4 regions of the Micromonospora sp. CNZ286 genome follow, and region 2 is predicted to be linked to each of the others. Evidence: riboswitches for the same ligand, from Rfam matches in the RefSeq annotation. Region 2 holds a riboswitch; each other region holds the start of a gene.
The links. Region 2 has a riboswitch for cyclic di-AMP ahead of FHX31_RS29555 (C40 family peptidase). Riboswitches for the same ligand answer to the same signal wherever they lie in the genome.
Positions count from the first base shown of each region.

Region 1: another riboswitch for cyclic di-AMP. It lies ahead of FHX31_RS27300 (coiled-coil domain-containing protein); the one in region 2 lies ahead of FHX31_RS29555 (C40 family peptidase).
Region 3: another riboswitch for cyclic di-AMP. It lies ahead of FHX31_RS20380 (C39 family peptidase); the one in region 2 lies ahead of FHX31_RS29555 (C40 family peptidase).
Region 4: another riboswitch for cyclic di-AMP. It lies ahead of FHX31_RS13335 (LysM peptidoglycan-binding domain-containing protein); the one in region 2 lies ahead of FHX31_RS29555 (C40 family peptidase).

Region 1 is NZ_JACHIZ010000001.1:6,115,979-6,123,519, reverse strand. It holds gene FHX31_RS27310 (helix-turn-helix transcriptional regulator) at 1-187, opposite strand, end outside; gene FHX31_RS27305 (carbonic anhydrase) at 355-1,008, shown strand; gene FHX31_RS27300 (coiled-coil domain-containing protein) at 1,066-2,094, opposite strand; cyclic di-AMP (ydaO/yuaA leader) riboswitch at 2,099-2,229, opposite strand; gene FHX31_RS27295 (YibE/F family protein) at 2,384-3,658, opposite strand; gene FHX31_RS27290 (SHOCT domain-containing protein) at 3,822-4,031, opposite strand; gene FHX31_RS27285 (metal-sensitive transcriptional regulator) at 4,158-4,457, opposite strand; gene FHX31_RS27280 (heavy-metal-associated domain-containing protein) at 4,538-4,744, shown strand; gene FHX31_RS27275 (hypothetical protein) at 4,781-5,761, shown strand; gene FHX31_RS27270 (heavy metal translocating P-type ATPase) at 5,779-7,541, shown strand, end outside.
Region 2 is NZ_JACHIZ010000001.1:6,562,230-6,569,770, reverse strand. It holds gene FHX31_RS29560 (N-acetylmuramoyl-L-alanine amidase) at 1-1,588, opposite strand, end outside; cyclic di-AMP (ydaO/yuaA leader) riboswitch at 1,827-1,961, shown strand; gene FHX31_RS29555 (C40 family peptidase) at 1,975-3,006, shown strand; gene dcd (dCTP deaminase) at 3,071-3,649, opposite strand; gene FHX31_RS29545 (pyridoxamine 5'-phosphate oxidase family protein) at 3,728-4,273, shown strand; gene FHX31_RS29540 (zinc metalloprotease) at 4,343-5,335, opposite strand; tRNA gene FHX31_RS29535 (tRNA-Gly) at 5,580-5,653, shown strand; gene FHX31_RS29530 (hypothetical protein) at 6,103-6,522, shown strand; gene FHX31_RS29525 (hypothetical protein) at 6,710-7,144, shown strand; gene FHX31_RS29520 (SRPBCC family protein) at 7,232-7,541, shown strand, end outside.
Region 3 is NZ_JACHIZ010000001.1:4,677,052-4,684,592, forward strand. It holds gene FHX31_RS20365 (bifunctional cytidylyltransferase/SDR family oxidoreductase) at 94-1,596, shown strand; gene FHX31_RS20370 (CDP-glycerol glycerophosphotransferase family protein) at 1,616-3,292, shown strand; gene FHX31_RS20375 (alpha/beta fold hydrolase) at 3,332-4,078, opposite strand; gene FHX31_RS20380 (C39 family peptidase) at 4,463-5,305, opposite strand; cyclic di-AMP (ydaO/yuaA leader) riboswitch at 5,510-5,652, opposite strand; gene FHX31_RS20385 (hypothetical protein) at 5,961-6,725, opposite strand; gene FHX31_RS20390 (hypothetical protein) at 6,861-7,205, opposite strand; gene FHX31_RS20395 (acyltransferase family protein) at 7,286-7,541, opposite strand, start outside.
Region 4 is NZ_JACHIZ010000001.1:2,964,075-2,971,615, forward strand. It holds gene FHX31_RS13310 (FadR/GntR family transcriptional regulator) at 1-107, opposite strand, end outside; gene htpG (molecular chaperone HtpG) at 245-2,137, shown strand; gene FHX31_RS13320 (SDR family oxidoreductase) at 2,520-3,218, opposite strand; gene FHX31_RS13325 (winged helix-turn-helix transcriptional regulator) at 3,250-3,726, opposite strand; gene FHX31_RS13330 (LLM class flavin-dependent oxidoreductase) at 3,773-5,335, opposite strand; cyclic di-AMP (ydaO/yuaA leader) riboswitch at 5,506-5,651, shown strand; gene FHX31_RS13335 (LysM peptidoglycan-binding domain-containing protein) at 5,650-6,309, shown strand; gene FHX31_RS13340 (YbaB/EbfC family nucleoid-associated protein) at 6,498-6,947, shown strand; gene FHX31_RS13345 (M4 family metallopeptidase) at 7,046-7,541, opposite strand, start outside.

The DNA.
Region 1 (7,541 bases), 450 kb from region 2:
CCCCGGCCTCCAGGTCGGCGACGATGGCCTGGGCCGCCCGCTCGGTCACGCCCACCTCGTCGGCCACGTCCCGCAGCCGGGCGGTGGGGTTGCGCGCGATCGCCAGCAGCACGTGGCCGTGGTTGGTGAGGAAGGTCCAGTTACGGCGGCTCCCGTCCTCAACTGGTGTGGTCGCCATGGTGGTCATGCTATGGCCACGTCCGCCACCTGCCGAATCGGCGCGGTCCGGGGCGGGGCGCCGACGGGAAAGTATGAAATGCGTATCACGAATCTTGACGTGCCCCCAGGTGCGTGTGACCGTGGGTCGCGAGGCCGTTCGGCCTGGTGGTTCCCCAGGTAGACGAGGTGAGGGACATGACGCCGAGCACCCCGGAGCAGGCACTGACCGAACTGCGTGCCGGTAATCACCGGTTCGTCACGGGCGCCCCGCAGCATCCGAATCAGGACGCCGGGCACCGGGCGGCTGTGGCCGACGGCCAGCACCCGTTCGCGGTGATCGTCGGCTGCTCCGACTCGCGGCTCGCCGCCGAGATCATCTTCGACCGCGGTCTCGGTGACCTCTTCGTGGTACGTACCGCCGGGCACACCGCCGGGCCGGAGGTGCTCGGCAGCGTCGAGTACGCCGTCACCGTGCTCGGCACCCCGCTCGTGGTGGTGCTCGGGCACGACTCCTGCGGCGCGGTCCAGGCCGCCCGGGAGGGGGTCCGGACCGGCGCCGCCCCGGCCGGGCACCTGGGCGCTGTGGTGGACGCGGTCTCGCCGAGCCTGCTGCGCGCCGCCCGCCAGGGGGTCGAGGACCTCGACGGCATCATCGACGTCCACATCGCGCAGACCGTGGAGACGCTGCTGGCCCGGTCCGCCGTGCTGGCCGAGCGGGTGGCCGCCGGGCGGTGCACGGTGGTGGGCATGTCGTACCGGCTCGCCGGTGGCGAGGTGCGGACCGTGGCGCAGGCCCCGGCCCCGCTGCCCGCCCCGGCCGCGCCCGCCGACCCGGCGCTGGCGAGCTGACCCGTACGGACGAGAAAAGGGGCCGCCCGAGGGCGGCCCCTTTTCGTGGTGTCCGGGTCAGAGCATCGACATGTGGACGTGGTCGGTGTGGTTCGAGGGTCCGCTGTACGAACTCCAGCCGGTGGCCGGGAACCAGATCTGCCGGTTCCAGATGACGTAGTAGATGCCCAGCCGGTCGGCGTTGCGGATGAGGAAGGCGGCCACCTCGTTGCCGTACCGGCGGGTGTCGTTGTTGTGCCAGGGCGCGAAGCCGCTGTTCTGGAGCGACCAGTCGCACGCCTTGCCCTTGGGGTGCTCCCACGGCCCGCCGGGCCGGTAGCAGCCCACGAAGCGCTTGAAGCCCGCGCGCCGGACCTCCTTGTACGCGTGCAGCGTGCGCGGCGTGACGCAGCCCGAGGTGGTCGGGTCGTCCTCGCTGCACGACTCCGCCTTCCACCCGCCGTCGGCGGTGCGGCCGGGGCCGATCTTGGCGACCGGTGAGGTGGCGGAGACCAGGCCGCCGGTGAAGCCGAGACCGCCGACGAGCTTCAGCGCGCGCTCGGCCTGCACCTTCTCGCGCTCCATCGCGTTCTTCTGCTTCTCCTGCTCGCGCACCTCGGCGTCGAGCGCGATCTTGGCCTGCTCGGCGCGGGTCTTGACCGCGTTGATGGCTGCCAGGCGCTGCGCGTTGAGGAGGTTCAGCTCGTCCAGGGCGTTGACCCGGCGGACGAACGAGTCGGGTGAGTTGCTCTCCAGCAGCATCGCCATCGCGCCCATCCGGCCGGTCCGGTAGGACTGGGCAGCGAGCTGGTTGACCTGCGGGCTGAGCGCTTCGAGCTCGGCCTGTGCCGTCTTCACCTCGGCCGCCAGCCGCCGCTGGCGGTCCTGGGACTTGGCGAGCTTCGCCTTGGCCTGGAGGAAGGCCCGGTTGGCGGCGTCGATCGCCTCGGTGATGAGCGGCGGTTCGCCGTCCTCCTCGTGTCCCGAGGGGTTGCCGGGGGCCGCCGCGGTGGGGGCCGCGGTCGCCGGGGTCGGCCCGGCCAGCACGGCCAGCGAGGCCAGCACGGCCACCACGGGTGTCAGCCAGCGGCGCAGGGGTGCCGTCACAGTGTTCCCTTCCGTCGGCCGCCGACCGGGTTAGCTGACGGGTTCGGGACGGAAGTGGCCCCTACCGCTGTCGCGGATTCACCCCATGTACCTGGTTCCCCGGTTCGCCCGCAGGCGATTGGGCGGCGGCACCGCTGGCGCCGGTGCGCGCCTTCGGCGGTGACCGGCAGCGAGGTTACCTGACAGCACTCCTGAGGATCTACGTCCGGAAGCCGACCATTAGCGAGATTTCGCCGTGGCGCACCGTGACCAGCGTCGCGTTTGAAATCGATGGTCACGCTGCGGAGTGTCACCATGCGGCCTCCGTACTCTTCCCGCCGCCCAGGGCCTCCAGCGCGTCGTCGCGTCCGGCCGGCGGCCGGGCCGCGGGTGGCGCCGGCTCCGCGCCGCGCGAGCGCCGCCCGGCGGTGGTCACGATCGCGGCCAGTCCGGTCGTCAGCGGTACGGCGGCGATCAGGCCGAGCGTCGCCACCGCGCTGCGGACGATCTCCTGGGCGAGGAACTCGCTGGTGAGGATCTCACTCACCGGGCGGGAGTCGGCAACCAGGAGGAGCAGCAGCGGCAGCGAGGCGCCCGCGTACGCCAGCACGATGGTGTTGACGGTGGATGCGATGTGGGCCCGGCCGACCCGGGTCGCCGCCCGGTAGAGCTGCCGCCGGGACAGTCCGGGGTTGGCGTGCGCCAGTTCGGTGACGGTGGCCGCCTGGGTGACTGTGACGTCGTCCAGCACGCCCAGCGAGCCGATGATGATGCCGGCCAGCAGCAGCCCGTGCAGGTCCACGTCGCCCTGGAACATGGACAGCGTGGTGGCGTCCTCGCTGCCGAAGCCGGTCAGGTGGGTGGCGGACGTGGCGAGCAGGCCGAGCACGCCGGTGACCACCAGGCTGCCGAGCGTGCCGAGCACCGCGACCGACGTCTGCGCGGTGATCCCGTGGGTCAGGTAGAGCACCACGAACATGATCAACGCGGCGCCCACGATCGCGACCAGCAGCGGCGGCTGGCCGGCGCCGATGCCCGGCAGCACGAAGCCGAGGAGGATGGCGAAGCTGGCCACCAGGCCGCCGAGCGCGGCGAGCCCGCGCCACCGGCCGAACGCCACGATCGCGGCGGCGAACAGCACCATCAGCCAGATCAGCGGCGTGCCGCGCTGGTGCTCGGCGATGTTGTAGGACTTCACCGCCGGGTCGGCCGGGTCGGTCAGCTCGACCAGGACGACCTCGTCGCCGACCGCGACCCGGGGTGCGCCCGGCCCGGCCGGGATCGGCGTCTCGACCTGCCGGCCCGCGTCCGGGCCCTGCTCGGCGGTGACCGTCACCGTGCCGCAGGGGCCACCCCCGCCCTCCGGGGCCTCCGGGGTCGGTGGGCAGGGCTCGGTGACCACCCGGGTCACGGTGCCGTGGTAGCGGGGGACGTCAGCGCCGCCGACCGGCTCCCGGTCCTGCCCGGGCCAGAGCACCAGCGCCGCGATCACTGTGAGCGCGAACAGCGGCACCACCACGGCGACGAGCAGCCGTCGTACGCCCGGCGGCGCGGCGGGTGCGGGGCGGGTGTGGTCGGCACCCATGGCGTCTCTCCCAACGGTCGCGGCGACGCCTGGTCCGCCGGACCGGTCTGGTCACCGGCCGGCGCGGACGTGTCGACCACGTCCGGGTCGTCGCCCGGCCATGGTAGGCAGCCCGGCCGGCCGCTCCCGGGCGGCGCGACCGGTGACGCGCGCCCCGCTCGGGTCAGGCCAGGCCCGCCCGGCGCCGCCGGTACTCGTCCTCGTCGATCTCGCCGCGGGCGTACCGCTCGTCCAGGATGCGCCGGGCCGTCGTCGGGCCCAGGTACTGCGGGTCGGTCCACCGCACGGCCGCCCAGACGAGCCCCGCCAGCACCCCGAGCACCAGCAGAGACCAGATCCACATCCAGCCCATCATCGGGCTCTGCCACATCATCGGGCCGCCCTCCGTCCGTCGCCGCGGGTCCGCCGGTCCGGCCTGCCCGCCACTTCGACGGTACGTCCGCCCGGGCGCGTCGGCACGGGTCGATGTGCCCTGGTCCCGAGGGCCGGAGGTCCCCGCTCAGCCGCGCTTCATCAGGCGCCCGACGGCGGCCATCATCTCGGTCGCCATCTCGTCGGCCCGGCCCTCGGCGGCGCCCTCGTGCATGCAGTGCCGGGCGTGGCCGTCGAGCAGGCCCAGGCCGACCTTGTCCAGCGCCGCCTGGATGGCCGAGATCTGGGTCAGCACGTCGATGCAGTAACGGTCGTCCTCGACCATCTTCTCGATGCCACGGACCTGGCCCTCGATCCGGCGGAGCCGGGCGAGGAGTTGGTCCTTGCTGGCGGTGTAGCCCCGGGTCGGGCTGGACGGCGCGGTCATGAAACCGAGGATAGCGTACCCCTCGGGGGTATGCTAACGTTCGGGACGTACCCCTGGGGGGTATCAGATCGGAGGGCGAGATGGAGACCACCTACCAGGTGAACGGCATGACCTGCGGGCACTGCGTCAACTCGGTGAGCACCGAGCTGAGCGCACTTCCGGGCGTCACCGACGTCCAGGTCGACCTGGCCGGCGGCCGGGTCACCGTCACCAGTCAGAACCCGCTGGACGTGGACGCGGTCCGCGCGGCGGTCGACGAGGCCGGTTACGACCTCGTCGGTGCGTGACGGGTCCGGCGGACCCGCGACAACCGAGGAGACACCATGAACACGGCGACGAAGCTCAGCGGCTTCGCGCTCGGCCTCGTGGCGGTGTTCGGCGCGGCGTACGGGATCGGCAACCTGGCCGATCCCGTCGCCCCGGCCGCCGAGACCCGACACGACGACACCGACAGCGACCACGGGGCCGGCGACACCGGCCACGGTGACGAGAGCCAGGCGGGCGGCGCCTCCGCGCACCTGCCCGGCGGGCTGCTCGTCTCCGAGCGCGGCTACACGTTCCAGCCCGCCGGCGCCCCGGCCGGGCAGTTCGCCTTCCGGATCACCGGCCCGGACGGCGCGCCGGTCACCCGCTTCGAGGTGGCCCACGACAAGCGCATGCACCTGATCGTCGCCCGCCGGGACCTCTCCGGGTTCCGGCACGTCCACCCGGAGATGGCCGGCGACGGCACCTGGCGGGTGCCCTCACCGCTCGGCGGCCCCGGCGTCTGGCGGGCGTTCGCCGACTTCACCCCCGAAGGCGGCGAGCCGCTGACGCTCGGCCTGGACGTCACGGTCCCCGGCGAGCTGACCGCCCGGCCGCTGCCGGCGCCGGCGACCAGCACCACCGTCGACGGCTACACGGTCACCCTGACCGGCACGCCGGAGCCGGGCCGCACCAGCCGGCTCACGCTCTCCGTCAGCCGTGACGGGCGGCCGGTCACCGACCTCGCGCCCTACCTCGGTGCGTACGGGCACCTGGTGGCGCTGCGGCAGGGCGACCTGGCGTACCTGCACGTGCACCCGGAGGGCACGCCCGGCGACGGGCGGACACCTGCCGGTCCGGCGATCACGTTCGCCGCCGAGGTGCCCTCGGCCGGGGCGTACCGTCTCTACCTGGACTTCCGGCACGGCGACGCGGTGCACACCGCCGAGTTCACCGTCCTGGCCGGCGACCGGACCGCGCCGGTGCCCACCGCGCCGGCCCCCACCACCGCACCGACCCCGGACGCCGGACACGGCACCCCGGGTCACGGGCACAGTTGAGCGCCGGAGGTGCCGCGATGACTGCCACGGGAAAGGCGCTGCCCACCGCGCCGAACCTGATCGAACTGGCGATCGGCGGGATGACCTGCGCGTCCTGCGCCGCCCGGATCGAGAAGAAGCTCAACCGGATGGACGGCGTCGAGGCGACTGTGAACTACGCCACCGAGAAGGCCACCGTCCGGTACGCCGACGACATCGCGCCGGCCGACCTGATCGCCACCGTCGAGAAGACCGGCTACACCGCTGTGGTGCCGCCGCCGCCCGAGCAGGCGGAGGCGGCAGCGGCCGGGGAGCCGGTGGACGAACTGCGCACCGCGCGTACCCGGCTCTGGGTCTCCGCCGTGCTCACCCTGCCGGTGATCGTGCTCGCCATGGTTCCGGCCTGGCAGTTCGACTACTGGCAGTGGGCCTCGCTCACCCTGGCCGCCCCGGTGGTGGTCTGGGGCGGGCTGCCGTTCCACCGCGCCGCGCTGATCAACCTGCGGCACGGCGCGGCGACCATGGACACGCTCGTCTCGCTCGGCACGCTGGCCGCGTTCGGCTGGTCGCTCTGGGCGCTGTTCCTCGGCGACGCCGGCATGCCCGGGATGAAGCACCCGTTCAGCCTCGACATCACCCGCGGCGACGGTGCCGGCAACATCTACCTGGAGGCCGCCGCCGGGGTGACCGTGTTCATCCTGGCCGGGCGGTACTTCGAGGCGCGCTCCAAGCGCACCGCCGGGTCGGCGCTGCGCGCCCTGCTCGAACTCGGCGCCAAGGACGTGGCGGTGCTGCGCGACGGGCAGGAGACCCGGATCCCGGTCGGCCGGCTCGCGGTCGGGGACCGGTTCGTGGTCCGGCCCGGCGAGAAGATCGCCACGGACGGTGTGGTCGAGGAGGGTACGTCCGCAGTCGACGCCAGCATGCTCACCGGCGAGTCGGTGCCGGTCGAGGTGGGCCAGGGCGACGCCGTGGTCGGTGCCACGGTGAACGCGGGCGGCCGGCTGGTGGTCCGTGCCACCCGGGTCGGCGGGGACACCCAGCTCGCCCAGATGGCGCGACTCGTGGAGCAGGCACAGACCGGCAAGGCGGCGGTGCAGCGGCTCGCCGACCGGATCTCCGGCGTCTTCGTGCCGATCGTGATCGCGCTGGCCGCCGGCACGCTCGGCTGGTGGCTCGGCACCGGCTCCGGGCCGACCGCCGCGTTCACCGCCGCGGTGGCCGTCCTGATCATCGCCTGCCCGTGCGCGCTCGGCCTGGCCACCCCGACCGCGCTGCTCGTCGGCACCGGGCGCGGCGCGCAGCTCGGCGTGCTGATCAAGGGGCCGGAGGTGCTGGAGTCCACCCGCCGGGTCGACACAGTGGTGCTGGACAAGACCGGCACCGTCACCACCGGCCGGATGGCGCTGGCCGAGGTGCTGCCCGCCGACGGCGAGGACGCCGACGAACTGCTCCGGGTGGCCGGCGCGCTGGAGGCCGCCTCCGAGCACCCGATCGCGCGGGCCGTCGCCGAGGCCGCGGCCGAGGCCGGACCGCTGCCTCCGGTCGGCGAGTTCGCCAACGCCGAAGGGCTGGGCGTGACCGGCACCGTCGACGGCCGGACCGTGGTGGTCGGCCGGGCCCGGCTGCTGCGGGAGCGGGGTCTCGACGTACCCGAGGAGGTCGAGCGGGCCGCGACCGGCGCGGAGGCCGCCGGGCGGACGGCGATCCTGGCCGGCTGGGACGGGCGGGCCCGGGGCGTGCTCGCGGTGGCCGACGCGGTGAAGCCGACCAGCCGGGCTGCTGTCGCGCGGCTGCGTGA
Region 2 (7,541 bases):
CGGAGGCGCGGGCGCCGTGGTCGGAGATGTACATGGTGTCCGGCGCGCCGTCCGGGCGCAGCCCGAGGTCGTTGACGAGCGGGGCGTCCGGGCTCGGCGCGGTCCGCAGGATCACCGACGAGGAGCCGCGCGACGGGCACGGCTGCGCCGGCGGCCGGGGCGTCGGGACGCCCGGCGGCTGCTGGTTGCAGCCGAAGAACGCCGGCCGGTTGGTGGCGAAGTCCGGGTCGATGGTGACCAGGCCGGTACGGGGCGTGCCGGTGCTGCGGAACGGCGCCTTCATGAGGTCGAAGTAGTGCGACCAGTCCCAGTACGGTCCCGGATCCCAGTGCATGCCGCCCACGTTGGCGGCGGTGATGCCGGGCACGTTGTCGTGGCCGATGATGTGCTGCCGGTCCATCGGGATGCCGAGCTTCAGCGCCAGGTGACGCACCAGCTTGGCGGAGGTGCGGTACATCGCCTCGGTGTACCAGGTGCCCTGACCGGCGAAGCCCTCGTGCTCCAGGCCGATGGACTTGGCGTTGACGTACCAGTTGCCGGCGTGCCAGCCGACGTCCTTGGTCTTGATGTGCTGGGCGATGTAGCCGTCCACCGAGCGCAGCGTGTAGTGCCAGCCCAGGTAGTCGGCCCGCTTCACCAGGTCGACGCTCGGGCCGAAGTAGCCCTCGGTGTCGTGGATGACGATGTACTCGATCTTCTGCTGCTTCGGCCGGTCGCCCAGGTCGTGGTTGCCGTAGTCGCCCGGGTCGTCGCTGAGCTGCTCGTAGGGCGCGGGGATCCACTCGCAGGCCAGCCGTACCGGGCACTCCAGCCCGTCCGGCCGCTCGGCGTTGCGCAGGCCGAGTCGGGCCAGGCGGGAACGGTCCGGCTTCGCGGCGGTGGCGGCGAGCGTGACCCGCTGGCCGTCGTCGGTGGTGCGGCTGGCGCCCTGGCCGAGCTGGTCGTAGACCTCGTCGGCGAAGGCCGCCGCGGCGTCGGAGGTGTCCGCGCCGGAGTACCGGGCCACCGCGCCGTACCAGGCCGCCGGGTCGGTGCCGGCGCCGACCGGCCCACCCAGAGCCTTCTGGTACGACGCCAGCAGCGCGGCGCCACCGCGGATGTTCGCGGCCGGGTCGGTGCGCAGCGTGCCCGCGTCGAGCCCGGTGAGCGCGGCGGCGGCGTCGAGCGTCTGGAGCGAGGCGGGCGGCAGCGGGGTCTCCCGCTCCGGTGCGGCCGCGGTGGCCGGATCGAGCTTCAGCGGGCGGGAGTCGTCGCCGCGCGGGTCCTCGTCCTCGTCGACGTGGGCGCTGCCCGGCATGGCGAGGATGTGCGCGGCGTCGGTCAGGTGCATCGGGCCGTAGCCGCCGCTGGTGCTCGGCTGCCCGGTGTGGGTGTCCCAGCGGGACTCCAGATAGGAGACACCGAGCAGCACGTTCTGCGGTACGCCGTACTCGGCCGCGGCGGCGGCGTATTGTTGTTGCCGGTCGCTCGCGGGCGCGGACGTGTCCGGCGCGGCGGTCACCGGGCCGGTCGTCGCCAGCGCGGTGGCTGTCGCCACTGCGGCGGCGAGCAGTATCCGTCTGCCCGACGGCGGGGCGGAGAGGTGCATCGAACCTCCTGGACAGGGATGGGGGTCACTGCGTTTCCACCCTCACTCCGCACACCCGCGAGGGTCAATACCTTTCCAGTGAGTAATCAGCCTTGAAAGAAAATTTCACCTCCGACCGGGGTGCGGCGCCTCATCGCGTACGGAGTGTCACGGCGCTGGAAGTTGCGGATCGATAACGGTGGTCCCTACTCTGGTGAATCGTCGGCCGCACGTCTCACCGTCCAACCCGGTCGGTGACGGTCCGACACCGCCGAGTCGCCTCCGGGCGAGCCGGGGAACCAGGTACCTGGGGTGAATCCGCAGCGATGCGGTAGGGCGGCTCCCTTCCCGCCCGAATCCGTCAGCTAACCCGGTAGGCGGTACGGAAGAAGGAGTACGGACGCCCGGTGGCACTCCATGCCCCGCGGCCGTCGTCGAGCCGGTCGGTCGACCGCTCCACGGCTGTGCCGCGTACCCGCTGGTCCCGCTTCACCACAGCCCTCGCCGCCCTCGTCGGCACCGCAGTCGTCCTGACCGGCGGCGCCACGGCGGCACACGCCGAACCCTCGGTCGCCGAGATCGAGGCGCAGATCGACCGCGACTGGAACAAACTCGAACCGGTCATCGAACAGGTCAACGCCGTACGTGAGCAGCTCGCCGCGCGGCGCAAGCAGGCTGACGCGCTCGGCCGGCAGATCGCACCCCTCCAGGCCCGGGTGGACGCCGCGCTCGGCCAGGTCGGCGGACTCGCCGCCGACGCCTACAAGGGTGACAACCTCTCCACCGTCAACGCGCTGCTGGGCAGCCGCTCACCCGGTGACCTGGTCAACGGCCTGGAACTGCTCGACCGCTTCGCCCACCGCCAGCACGAGCAGGTGCGCTCCGTCGCCGCGCTGCGCGACGAACTGGCGGCGAAGAAGAAGCCGCTGGACGAGATGATCGCCGGACTGGCGCGTACCGAGGCCCAGCTCGCGGCGAAGAAGAAGCAGATCGACGCCGAGATCGCCCGGCTGCAGAAGCTGCGGCTCAAGGTGTACGGCAACGGTGGCGGCGGCCCGCTGCGCCCGGCGCCCTGCCCCGCCGGTTACCCCGGTGGCGCGGCCGGAGCGGCGGTCAAGTTCGCCTGCGCCCAGATCGGCAAGATCTACGTGTGGGGCGCGGCCGGGCCGGATCACTTCGACTGCTCGGGCCTGACCATGGCGGCCTGGGCCAAGGGCGGTGTCTCGCTGCCGCACAACGCGCGCCAGCAGCACGGCATGACGAAGCGGGTGAGCCGGGCCGAGCTGCGCGCCGGTGACCTCGTCTTCTACTACAGCGACCTGCACCACGTGGCGATGTACGTGGGCGACGGCTGGGTGGTGCACGCCTCCCAGTCCGGCAAGCCCATCACCATGAAGCGGGTCGACGACGGCGACATCAACAGCTACGGCCGGGTGTAAGGAAGGGCCCCCTCTTAACGCCTCCGGTAGAGGAGGGGGCCCCTATTAACAACTGTGGGCGCCGTCAGCGGGTCGGCCAGGTGCGCCAGCTCTGCCAGGACCGGCTCGGCGTCGGTCCGCGCTGCCCCTGGTAACGCGACCCGTAGACGGCCGAGCCGTACGGGTGCTCGGCCGGCGAGGAGAGCCGGAAGATGCAGAGCTGGCCGATCTTCATGCCCGGCCAGAGCGTGATCGGCAGGTTCGCCACGTTCGACAGCTCCAGCGTGACGTGACCGGAGAAACCCGGGTCGATGAAGCCGGCGGTCGAGTGGGTCAGCAGCCCCAGCCGCCCGAGGCTCGACTTGCCCTCCAGCCGGCCGGCGAGCTGGTCACCCAGCGAGATCACCTCAAGGGTGGAGGCGAGCACGAACTCGCCCGGGTGCAGCACGAACGGCTGCCCCTCCGGCACCTCCACCATCGAGGTCAGGTCGTCCTGCTGGATCGACGGGTCGATGTGCGTGTAGAGGTGGTTGTTGAAGACCCGGAACAGCCGGTCCAGGCGTACGTCGATGCTCGACGGCTGCACCAGCGTGGGCTCGAAGGGCTCCAGCGCGAGCGTGCCGGCCTTGATCTCGGAGACCAGGTCGCGGTCGGAGAGCAGCATCGGAACACCATAGCGACAGGTGCCGGTGACCTGCGTGTCGCACTACATCTTCGTACACGTGTTCGATAGAGTGTCCACATGGCTTCCTGGTCCGAATTCGCCGCCGACGAGCCCCGCCTCGCCGACGAGATCCGCCTCCTGATGCAGCAGTACGGGCCGGGCTTCGGCTACCTCGCCACGGTCCGCGCCGACGGTGGCCCCCGGGTCCACCCGGTCTCCCCGGTGTTCACCGCCGACGGCCTCTGGTGCTTCGTCATCGACTCGCCGAAGCGCCGCGACCTCGAACGCGACGGCCGCTACGCGCTGCACTCGTTCCCGCCGGAGGAGAGCGACGACGAGGCGTACGTCGCAGGCCGCGCCCGGCCGGTGACCGACCCCGCCACGGTGGCCCGCCTGGCCCGGATCGGCCGCGCGTCACCGCAGGGCGACTGGCGGCTGTTCGAGTTCACCGTCGAGGCGGCGATGCTGACCCGCCGTGATCCGGTGGCCCAGCCCGGCGCCGCCCCGCCGCAGGTGCGGGTCTGGCTCGATCCGCGCGGGGCCGAACCCGCCCGGCGTGACCCGCTCGCCGCCGAGGGGCGGCGTGGCCGGCACGGCTTCGACACCCGCCGCCCGGCCGCCTGACCCGGCCCACGACGAAACGGTGCCGGCCCCGTCCGAGGACAGGGCCGGCACCGGTACGCGGTACGACGGTCAGGCTGCGCGGTAGGCGTTCCACGCGGTGAGCATGCGGCTCGCCTGGCCGGCGGTGAACTGGTACATGCAGGAGTCGTACGTGTAGTCCATGAAGTTGGTGATCGGGTCCTTGCCGGCGGTCGAGCAGGTGTCGCGGCCGGTCGGGCACTGGTACGCCGGGGACGCCTCGGCCGGGGTGTCGGAGACGCTGTCGCCCGAGCCGGAGCAGCCGCCCTGGAAGGTGTGGTAGAGGTTCAGCCAGTGGCCGACCTCGTGGGTGCCGGTGTCACCCTGGTTGTAGTTGGTCGCGGTGCCGCCGGGCAGCGACTCGTTCAGCACGACCACGCCGTCCATCTTGTCCAGCGTCCTCTTCGGGAACGTCGCCCAGCCCAGCAGGCCGTTGCTCAGCTCGCCGAGGTAGATGTTCAGCGTGTTCTTGCCGCCCTCACGCAGCGAGGTCTTCATCGAGCGCTCGGCGGAGGAGCCCTGCACGATCGGGTACCACGACGGGTTCGTCACCCGGTTGATCTTCGTGAGCTGGAACCCGAAAGCGGTGGCGGCGCCGCCGGTCGAGCCCGCGTACGACTGGTTCAGCACGGTGATCTGCTGGTTGATCATCGAGTCGGTGATGTTGCCGCCGGCCCGGGTGCTGTTCTCCTGGATGACGTGCACGACGACCGGGATGGTCACGGTGGCCAGCGGGGCGACGGCGCCGGTCCGGAAGCTTGCCCGCTCGCGCTGCGCGGCGGCGAGGTCGGCCTCACGGTCACGGACCTGCTTGGCGGTCAGGTGGTTGGGGTCGAGCTTGGCGTTGCCGCCCTTCGCGACGCGCGCGTTCGCGTGTTCGTCGGCGTGGGCGTCGGCCGGCTCGGCGCAGACGCCGGCCGGGGCGGCCGAGAAGGCCGAAGCAGCGGGGACGACGCCGACGGCGGCGGTGCTGAGCAGCAGCGCGAGGGTCGACGTCGCGACACCGGCGGTACGCCGGGTCAGCAGGTTGGGACGGAGTCCCATGGGCCCACCTCTTTCTGACGGCGTGCCAGGGGGTGTGTCACGCCGGTTCGGAAACGTGGGGCAGACGTTACATCCCATCGACGCATTTGAGAACGCCCATACGTTGCCGACCTTGGTGCTTGATCCACTCCAGCTCGGGGAGGTGGCGGGGTCAACCGCTCGTCGATACCGCCACCTCGCCGAAGTGGCGCGCGGGCACCTGGATGCACAGGGGTGGTGACCTTCAGGTAGAGTGGTGCCGCCTGCGGGTGTAGTTCAATGGCAGAACATCAGCTTCCCAAGCTGACAGTGCGGGTTCGATTCCCGTCACCCGCTCCAACCGAAGGCCCTGACCGGGACGCGAGTCCGGTCAGGGCCTTCGATGTTCCACGGACCACCTGTCCCGTGGTTGGTAGGCCGCGGCCCCACTAGCGATGGAGGGGACGTCGTGGGCCGATCTGATCAGCCTCACGAACGGCGTGACCGTGACCGCCAGGCGCGGTTCCGGCTGCCTGATCCAGTTCCCGACAACCCCGAGCGACACCGGGTATCCGGGGCGTGGCCGAGCCACGCGACGCCTGACGCTCCGGTGATGATGCAGGTGCCCGAGGTGGGCGTCTTTGTGAGGGCACTGCTACCCGTGAAGCTGACAGGTGCTTCAGCGCCGCCTTATCTCAGAACCTCCGGCTCCGCGGGGGCTGCTGGCTGCTCCGGTTGAGCCATGAAGCGCAGTTTGTTGGGGCGGACACCTCAGACGCGGCAGGGTGCTCCGGGATCGGGGAGTGTTGATGAAGTCGATGAATGACGTGTTCAACGAGGCAGTGGACTACGGGGCCGAGGGCGTTGTGCCGGTCGGCACGCCCGTCGGGGTGGAAAAGCTCTCGCACGTACACCGTGTCTTCAATGCTGTCATGGGTGGTGGCCTGGGTTTCGCGGTGGAAGTTCTCGAGCCGGACGATTTCCGGCGTGCTGTGGAAGGCTTTCGATACCTCGACCTCGGCGAGGTCGCGAACCTCCTCGCGGAACTGGTCGACAGTTACGGAAGTTCTGATTATGACGTCCGGAAGGAAGAGATCCTGGACGGCCTGCTCGTCGGCGCGCTGGTCGACGACGCTTTTCGGAGGAAGGTTTCTCAGGCTCCGTCCGACTTCGGGTTCGACGGCTCAGTTCTTCAAGATCCTGCTGCGCAGCAACGTCAGCTCAGGTAGTAGGCGGCTCTCCATCGGGCTTGCTCGGCTATGGAGAAGTTGTCGAAGTCACCGGCGGCCTCGCAGTCGAGCAGGTAGCGGAGCGCCTCTGTCGCATCTGACCCACGTGGATCTTCCGGGAGCCGCGTGAGAGGCCGCCGCTCGACGGCCGTCGTCGGTACGATCGCGCGATCTCGATCTGTTGATCATGCTGGAGGGAACCATGCAACTGCGCCTGAAGTACGCGCCCGTACCGGAGAACGCAGCCCGGTTCGCGGGCGACATCGTGGTGTCAGCGGCCCAGGTCAGCGCTGTGCACCTGGACTACACGCCGGACAGCCTGACGTCCGTGGACGCCATCCTCGACGGCTTTCGGGCCGAGGGCCTCACCGCTGGACAGGTGGCAGAGACTCTCTTCGGGTTCGGTTGCTATGTCGGCGAGGTGCTGACCCGGCATGCGGGTGGACGGTGGCGCGCAACGACGGCAGACGAACTGGCCGTCGTCGGATGGCCCATGGTGGTCGAGCTCGCCGGGCAGGGCTGGTGCAATCCGATCGCGAAGGCCTTCAAGCGCCTGGAGAACGGTCCGGAGGACAGCCTTCGGTACTTCTATGCCGTGTTCGCACCGGGCGGCGCCCGCTAGCGAGGGCGCGTAGCGCTGATCTCGCCCCCACCGTCGACGGATCGACTGACACAATGCGGCGTGCGCTCGCGTCTACGGTTGATCAGGGTGACGACGACTGGGGTCCAGGTACGGGAGACGGCCACCGTCGACCTGCCGACGAGCGCGGAGGCGGCCTTCGGCTTCATGGAGGATCCGGCCTCGTTGGTGGTGCTGGACGACTCGATTGAGATCGGCGTCACCCTGCCCGGACCGAAGGGAGCCGGCGAGATCCAGGCGTTCGTGCATCGGAGCCCCGACGGTCGACTGGGGATCATGCACGAGGTCGTCGAGGTCGAACCGGGGCGTCGTGCCGTCACCCGTACGTTGACTTCCGGATACTCCAGCGGCGGCGTGCTCACCGTTGTGCCGCTCGGGC
Region 3 (7,541 bases), 1.9 Mb from region 2:
GCACCGCATCGGGTTCCGCCCGGAGCGGTGCGCTCCGGCGTACGCGTTAAGGTTTTCGGATCCATCCCCTTTCACCCAGAGTGAGGTACGGCAATGACGCAGGACCACACCACCGCACCGGACGCCGCGCCGGCGAGCCCGGCACCCTGGCGCCCCGCGCGTACGGTGGCCGTGATCCTGGCCGGGGGGACCGGCACGCGCCTCGGGCTGGGCATCCCGAAGCAGCTCCTCAAGATCGCCGGTAAGCCGATCATCGAGCACACCCTCGCCGTCTTCGAGGCCGCGCCGGAGATCGACGAGATCATCGTGCTGATGGCCACCGGTCACGTCGACGACGCGCGGCGCATCGTCGCCGACGCCGGCTTCCGCAAGGTCACCAAGGTGATCGAGGGCGGCGAGACCCGCAACGACACCACCCGGATCGCGCTCGACGCGGTCGGCGAGGGCGACGTCAACATCCTCTTCCACGACGCGGTCCGCCCGCTGGTCAGCGCCCGGATCGTGCGCGAGTGCGTCAACGCGCTCTGGACGTACTCGGCCGTCGACGTGGCCATCCCGTCCGCCGACACGATCATCCAGGTCGACGCGGACGACTGCATCACCGACATCCCGGTGCGCTCCCGGCTGCGCCGCGGCCAGACCCCGCAGGCGTTCCGCTCCGGCACCATCCGCGAGGCGTACCGCCGCGCCGAGGGCGACCCCGACTTCGCCGCCACCGACGACTGCGGCGTGGTGCTGCGCTACCTGCCCGGCACGCCGATCAAGGTGATCGACGGCTCGGACGAGAACATCAAGGTCACCCACCCGGTCGACGTGCACCTGGCCGACAAGCTGTTCCAGCTCGCCGCCGCGCAGGCGCCCCGGCTGACCGACCACCGCAGCTACGCCGAGGAGCTGACCGGCCGGACCATCGTGGTCTTCGGCGGCAGCTACGGCATCGGCCACGACCTGGCCGAACTGGCCCGCGGCTACGGCGCCCAGGTCTTCCCGTTCAGCCGCTCCACCACCGGCACGCACGTCGAGCGCGCCGAGGACGTGGCCGCCGCGCTGAAGACCGCGTTCGAGGCCACCGGCCGGATCGACCACGTGGTGGTCACCGCCGGCATCCTGGAGAAGGGCGCGCTGGCCGAGATGGACTCCGAGACGATGGACCGTCTCCTGCACGTCAACTTCGTCGGGCCGGTCACCATCGCGCGCCAGTCCCTGCCGTACCTCCAGCAGACAAAGGGCCAGTTGCTGCTCTACACGTCCAGCTCCTACACCCGGGGCCGGGCCCGCTACGCGCTCTACTCGGCCACCAAGGCCGCGCTGGTCAACCTGACCCAGGCGCTCGCCGACGAGTGGGCCGAGTTCGGCGTACGGGTCAACTGCGTCAACCCGGAACGCACCGCCACCCCGATGCGGACGCGGGCGTTCGGCGAGGAGCCGGAGCACACGCTGCTCTCCTCCGAGGCGGTCGCGCAGGCGTCCCTGGACGTGCTGATCTCCGACCTGACCGGCCAGGTGGTCGACGTGCGCCGGTCCCCCGGCGAGCAGGTGGCCGCCGTACCGGCGCAGCCGGGCCCGCACCGGTCCGAACTGTCCGCCGACGCCTGAACCCGACGGGACGTACCAGATGCGTGGTGACCTGGTCCGCAAGCTGCTCGCCCGGGGGCTGACCACCGGGCTGGCGGTGCTGGCCTTCCTCGTCGTGGCGCTCACCGGCGCCACCGGCTGGGGCCTGGCCCTGGCGGTCGCGGCGCTGGCCGCCACCGCCTGGGAGCGCCGGGTCCGGCCGTCCGCCGACGGTCTCGCCGAGACGGTGCTCGTCGCCGCCGGCATCCTGGTCGGCTACGCCCGGCGCCTCGACGACGGCTTCGACCCGGCGCTCGCCGCCACCGCGCTGGTCCTGCTCGGCCTGGTGCTGCTGGTCGGCCCGCTGCGGCAGGCCGGCGCACTGGAGATCCGGGCGGCGAACCTCCCGGTCCGCACGTGGACACCCGTGGTCGCCGCCCGGCTCGGCGACGCGCTGCTGGTGCTGCTCGCCGTGGTGGCGCTCGCCGCCGCCCTGACGCTGCCCGCCTGGACGGCGCTGGTCGCCGCGCTGCTCGTCGGCGCCGGATGCGGGGCGGTCGCGCTGGACCTCGCCCGGCGCCGGTTCCGGCCGCCCGCCGGAGGCGGCCCGGTCGGCCGGGCACTGCGCCGCCACCAGCCCGAGTTCGTGCTGCACTTCTCCGCGCCACCCGGCTCGGAGTACCAGGTCACCATGTGGCTGCCGTACCTGGAACGGATCGGCCGCCCGTTCGTGGTGGTGCTGCGCGAGCCGGAGCTCCTGCCCGCGGTGGACGCCGCCACCCGCGCGCCGGTGGTCCTCTGCCCAACCCTGAAGGCGCTCGACGAGGCGCTGGTGCCCAGCCTGCGGGTCGCGTTCTACGTCAACCACGGCGCGAAGAACGCCCACCTGATCCGGTTCAACCAGCTCACCCACGTGCAGCTGCACCACGGCGACAGCGACAAGGCCCCCAGCGCCAACCCGGTCTCGGCCATCTTCGACAAGATCTTCGTGGCCGGGCAGGCCGCGATCGACAGGTACGCCCGCGCCGGCGTGGAGATCCCCGCCGACAAGTTCGTCGTGGTCGGCCGGCCCCAGGTCGAGGCGATCGAGGTACGCCGGGAGCCGGTCACCTCGGCGGCGCACCCCACGGTCCTCTACACCCCGACCTGGACCGGGCACCACGCCGACGCGAACTACTGCTCGCTGCCGGTGGCCGAGACGCTGATCCGCCGGTTGATCGACAGGGGCGCCGCGGTGATCCTGCGCGCCCACCCGTACACCGGCAAGAACCCGGCCTCGGCCCGCCAGTTCGCCCGGCTCACCGAACTGCTCGCCGCGGACCGGGCGAAGACCGGCCGGCCGCACCTGTGGGGCGCCGCCGCGGCCCGCGAGCTGACGCTCACCGAGTGCGTCAACCGCGCCGACGCGCTGGTCTCCGACGTGTCAGGGGTCATCTCCGACTGGCTCTACTCCGGCAAGCCGTACGCGGTCACCGACACCGGCGCCGACGGCGAGCACTTCGTCGAGCGGTTCCCGCTCGCGGCGTCCGGCTACGTGCTGCGGCGTGACATGTCCAACGTGGACGAGGTGCTCACCGACCTGCTCGACGCCGACCCGAAGGCGGCACAGCGCTGGACGGCGCGGACCCGCTACCTGGGCGACTTCCCCGCCGACGCCTACGCCGAGGCGTTCCTGTCCGCCGCCCGCCGGGAGCTGGAACCCGACTGGGCGGTCCCGGGGCCGCGCGCGGCCGGCTAGAAACGCGAGCCGGCCCGTCGCGGGCCGGCTCGCCCCCGCTCAGAGGTACGGGTCGAGCAGGGCGAGCACCGCCGCCGGGTCCTCGACGTGCGCGTTGTGGCCCAGCCCGGGCAGCGTGGCCACCGGCACGCCCAGTTCCTTGAGCTGCGCGTCGGTCACCATCGGGTCCAGCTCGCCCCGGGCCAGCAGCACCGGCACATCGGTGGCGGCCAGCAGCACCGGCAGCCGGGGCTCCCCGACCGCGAACGCCGCCGGGTCCATGGCGAGCCGCCAGCGGCCGTCCTCCCGCCGCAGCCCCGCCTCCACCACCGGATGGTCCGGGGCGAACAGCCCGGCGAGCCCGGACACGCGCAGGTAGCGGCGGGCCGCCTCGTCACGGGTGGCGAACCAGGTGACCGGCCGGGCGGCCAGTTCCGCCGACTTCGCCAGCTCGGCCGGGGACCAGACCGCCTTGATGCCGAGCCCCACCACCGCGTCGACCGGAAGCCCTCGCTGCCGGGCCGCGAGCGCCAGCGCCACCACCCCGCCGAGCGAGTGCCCGAGCAGCACCAGCCGGTCCTCGGGGCCGAGCCGGACCGGGCCGAGCCCGTCGACCACGCGCTGGGCCAGGGCCTCGAACGAGTAGCCGTCGAGCGGCGGCGACCAGCCGTGACCCGCCAGGTCGGGGGCGAGCCAGCGGCCGGGCCAGCGGCGTTCCAGCAGCGGCGCCCAGGGCAGCCACACCTCGCCTGTGGCACCCATGCCGTGCAGGAGAATCAGGTGCCGCTTCCCCGTCGCATCGCCCATTGGCGCAGTCTGCCACCGCCCGCCCCGGACACGCGAGACCGAACCCGCCGACCCGCCCCACCCTCGCCCCGGCTCGCCCACACCCCGCCCCCGGTCCGCCCTCGCCCCCGCGCGCGGCCCTCGCCCCGCGCCGTCCTCGCCCCTGGCGCCCCCTCGCCCCGGCTCCGGCCGCCCACACTCCCCCCACCGTCGATCTTGGAGTTGTGGCACCTTCCATAGCGGGCGAGCCAGACAAACTGGGCGCCACAAGTCCAAGATCGGCGCGCCAAGGCGGCGTGAGGGCCGCGCCAGGGCCGGGCGGGGCGGGGACGGGGGCGAGGGAGGGCGGGACAGGGAAGGCCGGCACCCCGGGGTGGGGTGCCGGCCTTCGGGTGTGCGGGACGGTCAGGCGGAGTAGCCGCGGCTGGCGATCCAGTGCGCCAGGTCGATCGTGGTGATCCAGTACGAGGGCAGCGACGGGTCGGCCGAGTCGGCGATCCGTACGGTCCGGCCGTCGTCCTTGTAGCCGACCACCGCGACGTAGTGGCCACCAGGGAACGAGTGCCAGCCGCCGTTGGTGTCGGTGGCCGTACCGGCGACGTTCGCGACGACCCCGCGGCCGTTGCTGATCGCCTCGACCACGTCGGCCTGGAGGCGGTCCATCTGGGCCGGGGTGGCCGAGCCGGGAATCATGCGGGTCCGGTACGGGTTGCCCTTGACCTGCTGGTTGAGCACACGGGTGGTGTCCTCGGCCGAGTTGGTGCCCATCTCGGTGGTGCCGAGGGGGCCGGCGAGCGCGTCCTGGCTGCGCTCGATGCCGGCGGCGCTGAGCGCGTTGCGCACGGCGGCCGGGCCGCAGTAGAAGTAGTTGATCTGCGCCTGGTAGTCGTAGTCGAGCGACTTGCTCGACGGCGGCTTCGGCTTGGCCTTGGGCGTGGTGTCCGGGTCGGCAGCGGCCTTCGCGGACGGGGAGGCGCTCGGCGACGCGCTGGGCGTGGCGGAGGCGCTGGGCGATGCCTGCGGTACGGCGATGCGGGCCTCGCTGCGGCTGGCGGGCTGCTCGCCGAGGCGGGCGGCGCCGAGGTCGGCGACCGCGGCGGTGTTCTCCTGGACCGGGGCGTCGTCACCGGCGGTGGCGACGGTGCCGGCGCCGGCGGCCAGCACGAGCGCGGCGGCCGATCCGGCGATGATCTGGTACGGGCGTTCGGTGACGATCCGTCGCAGCTGACGCTTCAGGTGGTGCTTCACGAAATCCTCCACGGGGCGTGAGCGGCACACGCCGGCCCGGCACGCGGAGGAACTCACACGTGCTGGCGGGGCCGGATGGCCGGGGGATCGGGAACGCCCGTGATGCCGGGCGCCCAGAGGGCGGTTGCCGGTCGCGCGTCAGGCGCGCGCGGGCACCGCTTCGCCGTGGAGGCGGGGGGACGATCGAGGGGTGGGCACGCGGGGTACTCCTTCCGTGGCCGCCGACCGGGTTAGCTGACGGATTCGGGCGGGAAGTACGCCCTACCGCGGGCCGTGGGCTCGCGGATTCACCCCGATGGTGCTCATGGGTCCCCGGTTCGTGGAACACGATTAGGCGGGTCGGTGCGGCGTCGCCGTCGGCGATCGATTACCGCATCGGACGCGCCGACACTACCGGTGGGTATGCCCCCTGCCAAGCGCTCCCACCTGCGTAAACGTGATCCGTGGTAACGGATTTCGGAACACCCGGTTACTGACTTCACTCAATGGGACAAGCAGTTTCGACGGCGCCCGGTGGCGGAAAGCGGACAGACGGCGACCACCCGGCCGGCAATCGCGATACTCGATGACCCGTTCTGCGCCCGGCGCCCGTTTCGGTGAACCGGGTGACCGGGCTCACCACGTTCCGGGTAACGATTCGGTCGAGACGGCCGTCTCAGCCGACCCGGGCCGGGCGCCAGCGGGCGTTACGGACCGTCGCGGGCACCGGCTGGGCGCTCGCCATCGCGCTCCGGTACGCCGGGGCGGGCCGCAGCGCCACGGTGGCCGCGTACGCCTCGGCGGCGAGTGTCCGGGCGGCCTCGGCGGCCAGTTCCGCGTCCCGCCAGGCCGCCCGCTCCCGCGCGGCGGCGCTCTCCCATCCGGCCCGGCGCCCGTCCCTGACGGTGCGGGCCAGCACGATCTCCTGCTCGGCCGGGTGCCGGCGCGGATCCCACCCGTTGCGGCGCGCCAGCACGTCGGCGAGCTGACGGGCGGTCAGGTCGCCCCGCCAGTGCGCCGTCATGGCGGCGTGGCGCAGCCAGCGCTCACGGGCCGCGTACTCCGCAGGGGTTCGTGGCGTGCGGGGCGCGGCCAGCGCGGCGGCGCCGGCGAGGCGGCGGGCGGCGGCGTCCGCCTCGTCGTACGCGGTCCAGGCCCGGTCCGCCTCGTCCTGCGCGGCCAGCCACTGCTCCCGGCGGCGACGGGCCGTCTGGGCAGCCCCGGCGGCGGCAACCGCCACCTCCTCGGCGTACCGGATCAGGTCGTCGCGGCGGGCGGCGTCGGCGTCGGGCGGCTCGGGTGCGGTCTCCGGCGCGGGGTTGCGTTCGGGCCGGGCGACGAGCGCGGCGAGCAGGCCCAAGGCGAGCAGCAGGAGGAAGGACCAGATGGCGGCGGCCTCGGGCACGGAGGTGAGGAAGTGGTACAGAGCGGTCTGCGACATGGTCGGCACCTCACGGGAAGGACCTGGCGGGAGGACCCGCACGACCTCGCCGGGGCGGGCCGGTGAAGAGCCGCCGGGGCGGGTGCGGGGATGACGTGCGGTGGGTGCGGAGAACGGGCGCGGCCCGTGAGCGGGTCAGCGGGCGGGCGGTGCCCGCGGGCCGGCCGGTGCGACGGCCCGTCCGGCCGGGACCGGCTCCACGACGGCCGGGGCGGCCGCCCGGGGCGCGGGCGCCGGAACCCCGGCGGGAGCGGCCTGCCGCTCGGCCACGCGGTCGGCCTCCGGCCGCGTCGCGGTCGAGGCGCCGGTGACCGTGTACGTCGAGGCGGCGACCGCCGGAGCCGGGGCGGCAGCGGCGACACCGGCCGGCAGCGTGGCGGCGCCGAACGAACAGGCGACGACCACGGCGAGACTGGCGAGCATCCGGGCGGTCCAGCGCGCCACCCACCACACGGGGCAGGTGAGCGCGATCGGAAGCACGGGTACAAATTACCGCCGATCCCCCACGAACGCACCGCCGCACGGCGTGTCGCGGATCGACCGGCGGACGTGTGCGCGTGTCAGTCCGGGCGACGCCGCCCGGCGTACTCGATGTCCTCGGCCGGACCGGTGACGGGCCTCACGCCGCCGTCGGCGGCGGCCGGGCTGGTGGCGGCCTCGGCGGGCTCGCGCGGAGCCGGCACGGCCGGTGCGCGCGACGCCGCGCGGGCCCGGCGGGACGGGCCGAGCAGGCGCATCATCGGTGTCTCCACCCAACGGTGCAGCGCGGCGGCCAGCGCGAGCGTGACCACCAGGAAGCCGAGCACCGCGACCGGG
Region 4 (7,541 bases), 3.6 Mb from region 2:
CCGGGCAGCGTCTCGTCCGGTGCGTACCGGCCGGACACGATCGCGTCGCGCAGCCGCCCGAAGACGTGGTCGGAGACCGAGACACGAGGCGCGGGATCGAAGGTCATGCGCAGAAGTGTGGCCCCGAACACATCAACCCGTCAACTGGTTGTACCAGTGGATTTCCGGGGCGGCCGGTGCGTGCCGCAGCCGTCACCCCTCGTATCCTTTCCGCCGTAGGCCCGCCAGAGGAGAGGGAGTCGGTGTGAGCAACCGCGTCGAGACGTTGGAGTTCCAGGCCGAGGCTCGTCAGCTGTTGCAGCTGATGGTGCACTCGATCTACTCGAACAAGGACGTCTTCCTGCGCGAACTGATCTCGAACGCGTCCGACGCGCTGGACAAGCTGCGGCTGGAGTCGCTCGTCGACAAGGAACTGTCGGCGGACACCTCCGACCTGCACATCGAGATCGAGGTCGACAAGGACGCCCGTACGCTCACCGTGCGGGACAACGGCATCGGCATGAACCGCGACGAGGTGGTCGGCCTGATCGGCACGATCGCGAAGTCCGGAACCGCCGAGCTGCTGCGCAAGCTGCGCGAGTCCGCCGACGCCGCCGCGTCCCAGGACCTGATCGGCCAGTTCGGCGTCGGGTTCTACGCCACGTTCATGGTCGCCGACAGGGTGACGCTGCTGACCCGCCGCGCCGGGCAGTCCGGCGGCACCCGCTGGGAGTCCGCGGGCGAGGGCACCTACTCGATCGAGGAGGTCGAGGACGCGCCCCAGGGCACCTCGGTCACGCTGCACCTCAAGCCGGTCGACACCGACGACAACCTGCACGACTACACCGCCGAGTGGACGATCCGCGAGATCGTCAAGCGCTACTCCGACTTCATCTCGTGGCCGATCCGGATGACTGTCGACAAGCCCGGCGAGGACGGCGCGACCACCCGCGAGGAGCAGACGCTCAACTCGATGAAGGCGCTCTGGGCGCGCTCGCGGGACGAGGTCGACGAGGCCGAGTACAAGGAGTTCTACCGGCACGTCGCGCACGACTGGGCCGACCCGCTCGAGACGATCCACATGCGCGGCGAGGGCACCTTCGAGTACGAGGCGCTGCTGTTCCTGCCGTCGCACGCCCCGCTCGACCTGTTCTCCCCGCAGGGCCGCCGGGGTGTGCAGCTCTACGTCAAGCGCGTGTTCATCATGGACGACTGCGACGCGCTGATGCCCAACTACCTGCGCTTCGTCAAGGGCGTCGTGGACGCGCACGACCTGTCGCTGAACATCTCCCGGGAGATCCTCCAGCAGGACCGGCAGATCCGCGCGGTGCGCCGGCGGCTGGTCAAGAAGGTGCTCGCCACGCTCAAGGACATGTCCGCCGAGTCGTACCGCACGTTCTGGACCGAGTTCGGCGCGGTGGTCAAGGAGGGTCTGCTGGAGGACCCGGACAACACCGAGACGCTGCTGGAACTGGTTCGCACCGCCAGCACCCACGACCCGGCCGAGCCGACCACGCTGCGCGACTACGTGGAGCGGATGAAGGACGGCCAGACCGAGATCTACTACGCCACCGGCGAGAACCGGGCCACCATCGAGAACTCGCCGCACCTGGAGGCGTTCCGCGCCAAGGGCTACGAGGTGCTGATCCTCACCGACCCGGTGGACGAGGTGTGGGTCGAGCGCGTCGGCGCGTACGACGGGAAGACGCTGCGCTCGGTCGCCAAGGGGCAGGTGGACCTGGAGACCGAGGAGGAGAAGGAGAAGGCCGAGGCGGAGCGCCAGGAGTACGCCGACCTGCTCACGTTCCTCGGCGGCGCGCTCGCCGACAGCGTCAAGGAGGTGCGCCTGTCCACCCGGCTGACCACCTCACCGGCCTGCGTGGTGGGCGACGCGCACGACATGACGCCGACGCTGGAGAAGATGTACCGGGCGATGGGCCAGGAGGTGCCCCGGGTCAAGCGGATCCTGGAGCTGAACCCGGCCCACCCGCTGGTCACCGGGCTGCGCAAGGCGCACGGGGAGGGCGGCGACACGGCCGCGCTGACCGAGACCGCCGAGCTGCTGTACGGCATGGCGCTGCTGGCCGAGGGCGGCGAGCTGGCCGACCCGGCCCGGTTCACCCGGATCCTCGCCGACCGTCTCGCCCGCGGCCTGTAGCCCCACCCCGACCCGGTTCGCCCGACCCGCCCCGGCGGGCCGGCGTGATCGACTCCATGCCGCCGAAGTGGCGGTATCGGCATGCCACCGATACCGCCACCTCGCCGAGCCGGTGTCGACCCCGCTCGGAAGTCGATGGTCGGGCGGGTGTCGTGATCCACTCCAGCTCGCCGAAGTGGTGGTATCGGACGGGCTCTGACCCCGCCATTTCGCCGAACTGGTGTTGATCACGGTGGGTCTCCCAGACTGGGGACGAGCGCTTGGGTGTCCCAGGGTGGGGGAGGCTGGTCCCGTTTGGAGGGACCTCAGGCGGTTGTCGTGGCAGCCGGTTGGTCGGCAACGGCTCGCCGAGGTGGCGCCGCCACCTTGGAGGCGGGTCGGCTCAGGGGAGCGCGGGGTAGAGCGCGGCCACACCGCCGGACAGTCCGGCCTGGACCCGGCGCGCCACGTCGTCGGCGAGGATCTCGTAGCTGTCGGACTCGATGCCGTCGGCGGCGAGCCGGGCGACGTCGGCCGGGTGGGCCTTCGGGCCGGGTACGGCGGCGGCCATCTCGGTGTCCATGTAGCCCACGTGCAGGCCCGCGACGCGGACGCCCCGGCCGGCCAGCTCCAGGCGCAGGGCGTTCGTCATCGACCACTCGGCGGCCTTCGCCGCGCCGTACGCGCCGACGCCGGGGAACGTGAACCAGGACAGCGCCGACAGCACGTTGAGGATCGTGCCGCCGCCGTTGGCCACGATCTGCGGCGCGAACGCCCGTACCACCGACAGCGTGCCGAGGTAGTGCGTCTCCATCTCCAGCCGGATCTGCGCGAGGTCGCCGTCGAGCAGGTCGGTGCCGGTGCTCACGCCGGCGCTGTTGACCAGCAGCGTCACGTCCCCGGCCCGCTGCGCGGCGGCGGCCACCGACTCGGGGTCGGTGATGTCGAGGCGTACCGGGGTGACTCCGGGCAGGTCCACGGTGTCCGGGTTGCGGGCGCCGGCCCAGACGGTGGCGCCGCGTGCGACGAGTTCGGCGGCCAGGTGCCGGCCCAAGCCGCGGTTGGCGCCGGTGACCAGGGCGGTGCTTCCAGCGATCTTCATGTCTCGCTCCGAGGTGTGGGGAAGGGAGGGGTCAGGCGGACAGCAGGCCCGGACCGGGCAGGACGGCCAGCTCGCCGGGGGGTACGTCGTGCCCCGCGCCGCAGCGCAGCCGGGCGTGCACCGCGGCGCCGCACTGCTCGTGGGCCACCCGCACCGCCGGGCCCGCCTCGTCGGCGGCGTACGTGTCGCCCCACTGCCGCAGCGCGACGAGCACCGGGATCAGGTCGCTTCCCTTCGCAGTGAGCACGTACTCGTCGCGGGTGCGCTGCCCGGGCTCCCGGTAGGGACGCCGGTCGAGCAGCCCGTCGGCGACGAGCTGCTTGAGGCGTGCGGCGGCCACCGGCTCGCTGACGCCGACCCGCCGGGCGAAGTCGTCGAAGCGGCGGGTGCCGAACGACGCCTCCCGCAGCAGGAGCAGCGTGGTGCGGTTGCCGACCACCTCCAGCGCCCGGGCGATCGAGCAGTTGGCGGTGGACCAGGAGTCACGCTGCGCAAGGAGGTCCGTCATGGCGTCGACGGTACCCCCTGACTTAAGAAAGCAGAAGTCAGCTACCTCACAGCTGGCCGGGGAAGAACCCGTGCCGGGCCAGCGGCTCGACGATCTGGTGCTCCTCGTACGACAGGTGCGACAGCAGCATGTCGGTGAGCAGGTCCACCGCCTCCTGGAGCTGCGTGAAGTCGCCGGGCCGCCGGACCAGCTCCACGAGCGCCCGGTCGACGCTCTCCACCACCCCGTGGATCACCACGTGCTCCTCCTCGAGGCGGTCCAGCACCGCGGCCAGCCCGGCCTCTGAGCGGCGCAGGTGCGGGAAGACCGAGGCGTCCTCCAGCCCGTGGTGCTGGGTGACCATCGTGCAGTAGGCCGCGCAGTACGCCCCGAGCGTCCAGTTGTTCTGCCGCATGGTCATCTCGTTGAGCGCGGCCCGCGCCCGGCCCGGCGAGACCGAGCCCTGCTTGACCTGTTCCAGCAGGTCGCGCACCTGGGCCAGCTCCTGGCGCAGATGGTCGTGCACGTCCACCAGGTGCTGCCCGGCGGCCTGTCCCCGGGCCGGGTAGACGTGTCCGGCCGGCGGCGGCGGAGCGCTCGGGCGGGTGGACTCGTCCCACGGGCGGCGCGCGCTCAGGCGTACCCCCGGGTCGGGGGTGGGGGTGACGCCGAGCATGCTCGGGCCGCCGGCGGTGGTCGGCTCGTCGGCGGCCTCCCGGGCGCCGCCGGCGGGCGTGGCGCGCTCGGCGGCGACCAGCTCCCGGACCGCGGGCGCCACCTCCTGGCCGAAGATCTGGATCGCGCGCGGCTCGTCGCTGCCGAGGATGAACGTGGTGATGCCGTGCTCCAGAGTGAGCCCGGCCAGTTCCTCCACCCACTGCTCCGGCGGCCCGGTCAGGAAACCGGCCGACGAGCGGGCGAACGCGCCGGTCACGTTGAGCATGCGGCGGATCGCGGCCGGGTCGCGCCCGGCGGCCTGGGCGCCCTCGTCCACGAGCGCGTTCAGGGCGGGCAGCTCGTCGGGGCCCTTGGGCAGGTACGACAGGGACGGCAGCCAGCCGTCCGCGGCGCGGCCCACCAGGCGCAGCATGCGCGGCTTGTAGGCGCCGACCCAGATGCCGACCGGATGCGCGGGCACCGGGCCGCGCTTGGCGCCGACCACCCGGTAGTGCTCGCCGTCGACACGGATCATGCCGCGGCTGCCGGTGTCCCAGACCTCGCGGATCACCCGGATCGCCTCGTCGAGGGCGTCGACGGCGGCGCCGGGGGACAGGCGCCGCCCGCCCGCCGCCTCGATCGCGTCCCAGAACGCGCCCGCGCCGAGTCCCAGCTCGACCCGGCCGCCGGTGAGCAGGTCCAGGCTGGCGACGCTGCGGGCCAGCACCACCGGCTGGCGCAGCGGCAGGTTGAGTACGTTGCCGGCCAGGCGGATGCGCTCGGTGGCGGCGCCCACGTAGGACATCAGCGTCCAGGTGTCCAGGAAGCCCGGCTGGTACGGGTGGTCCTGGAACGTGACCAGGTCCAGCCCGACCTGCTCGCAGAGCCGGGCGAGCGCCACCACCTGGTCGGGCTGCCCGGCGGCGGGGGTGAGGAAGCCGCCGAAGGTCAGCTCGTGTCCGTGATCGGTCATCCGTCCGCCCTCCCGTGATCTTGCCTGGCCCTGCCACCGTAGCGCCGCCGCCGGTAGCCCGGCCGGGTGAAGAGCATCACAAGAAGTGGATGATCGTCACAAATCGCTCCTAGCGTCGGTTTCGTTCGCAGACGCGGACACCGCGGGCCGGAAACGCCAAATCCCGCCGCCGTCCCCGGTAACCGAACCTCGCGCGGGAGCGGGGGAACCACACGTTCCACGGTGCATCGTCACCTCGGGGTGAAGCCGCCACCGGCGGCCGGGCTCCTCGGCCCGAACCCGACAGCTCACCTCGTCGGCGTGGAGGAATCCACATGGCAACTGAATACTCAGCCCGAAGCCGCCGTACCGCTCTCGGGGCGGTTCTGGCCGGCGCCGCCGTCGGCGCCGCGACCCTCTTCGGCCCGGCCGCCCCGGCCAGCGCGGGCGTCAACTGGGACGCGGTCGCGCGCTGCGAGTCAGGCGGCAACTGGAAGATCAACACCGGCAACGGCTACTACGGCGGGCTCCAGTTCTCCCGCGCCACCTGGAACGGCTACGGCGGCAAGAAGTACGCCGCCCGCGCCGACCTGGCCAGCCGGTCCGAGCAGATCGCCGTCGCGGAGAAGGTGCGGCGCGGCCAGGGCATCGGCGCGTGGCCGGTCTGCGGCAAGAAGGGCGGCTCGGCGAGCGCGGCGACCCGGTCCGAGCGGGCCACCACAAAGGCGGCCCCGAAGCGGGCCGCCACGCGCGAGGCCGCGCCGGAGCGGGCGGCCACCCGCAGGGCCGCGCCGGAGCGCGCCACGACGACAGTGGCGCCGCAGCCGTCGTCCGGCGCCGGGACGTACCTGGTCCGGCGTGGGGACACGCTGTCGGAGATCGCCGTGACGCAGCGCGTCGACGGCGGCTGGCGCGCCCTGCACGAGCGCAACCGCGCAGTGGTCGGCGACGACCCCGGCCTGATCTTCCCCGGTCAGCGGCTGCGGCTGCGCTGACAGCGGTCCGAGAACGCCCGGCCGGGGCGACCCGGCCGGGCGTCCGCCCCGTCCGCGACACGCCGCGTCGACGGTGTCCGGCCTGCTCCCGGCGTCCGGGAGACGGTCCGCGACGGCGGTGACCGCGATTCGTCGGAGCCGGTTGCTAGTGTCACGATGCTCGGCTAAGACGTGAAGAAAGCGCGGATATGACCAACGACCCGTTCTCGGCGGCCGCGAGCATCGACGAGCTGCTGACCCGCACGCAGCAGGCGCTCACCGCGATGCGCTCCCGGGCGTCGGCGCACGCCGACGGCGAGCCCGGCGACCTGCTGCGCGCCGAGGGCACGGCCGCCGGCGGCCGGGTCCGCGCGGTCGCCGTCCAGGGTGGCCGGCTGGATTCCGTGACGATCGACCCGGAACTGGCCGGCGAGCCCTTCGACGTCCTCTGCGGACACTTCGTCACCGCCGCCAACGCCGCGCTGTCCGAGCTGGACGCCCGGGTCAGCGCGTCGGCGCGGGCCGACGCCGACGCGCTCGCCGCCCGGCTCGGCAGCATGGGCGACCAGGCCGAGCTGTTCGGCCGCGCGATGCACGAGGCGGCCGCGCGGATCCACCGCGACCGCGGCACCGCGTCCCAGGGCGCGCGCCGGGCCTGACACGGCGAAACGGCCGGCCTGACACGGCGGGACGCCGGGCCTGACACGGCGAGGCGGCCGGCCGCCGGGAGGACGACGACCGGCCGCGCACGCCACGGTCAGCTCAGGGTGACCGCGGTGTCGTCGACGACGAAGGACGTCTGCAACGAGCTGTCCTCCACGCCGCTGAACGAGATGGTCGCCGTGGTGCCTGCGAGCGACGAGATGTCGAAGGACCGCTGCACGTAGCCGGTGGCCTTGTTCAGGTTGGAGTACGTGGCCAGCGTGGTGCTGCCCGCCTTGACGGTGAGCTTGTCGTACGCGGTGCTGGTGGTCGACTCCGCGCTGTCGATGTGCAGCCAGAAGCTCAACGTCGCCCGGCATCCGGCCGGGATCGTCACCGACTGGCTGAGCGTGTCGGTGTGCGACGAGCCGTACCCGTCCAGCCACGCCTTGTACGAGCCGCCGTGCGCGGCCTGGCCGCTGTCGGTGGTGATGACGCCGGACGAGGCGCTCCAGCTCACGTTGCCGGACTCGAAGCCCGGGTTGGCGAGCTTGTTGCCGGAGCAGCCGCCCGACGGCGGGGTGGTCGTGGTGCTCGGGGTGGGCGTCGGG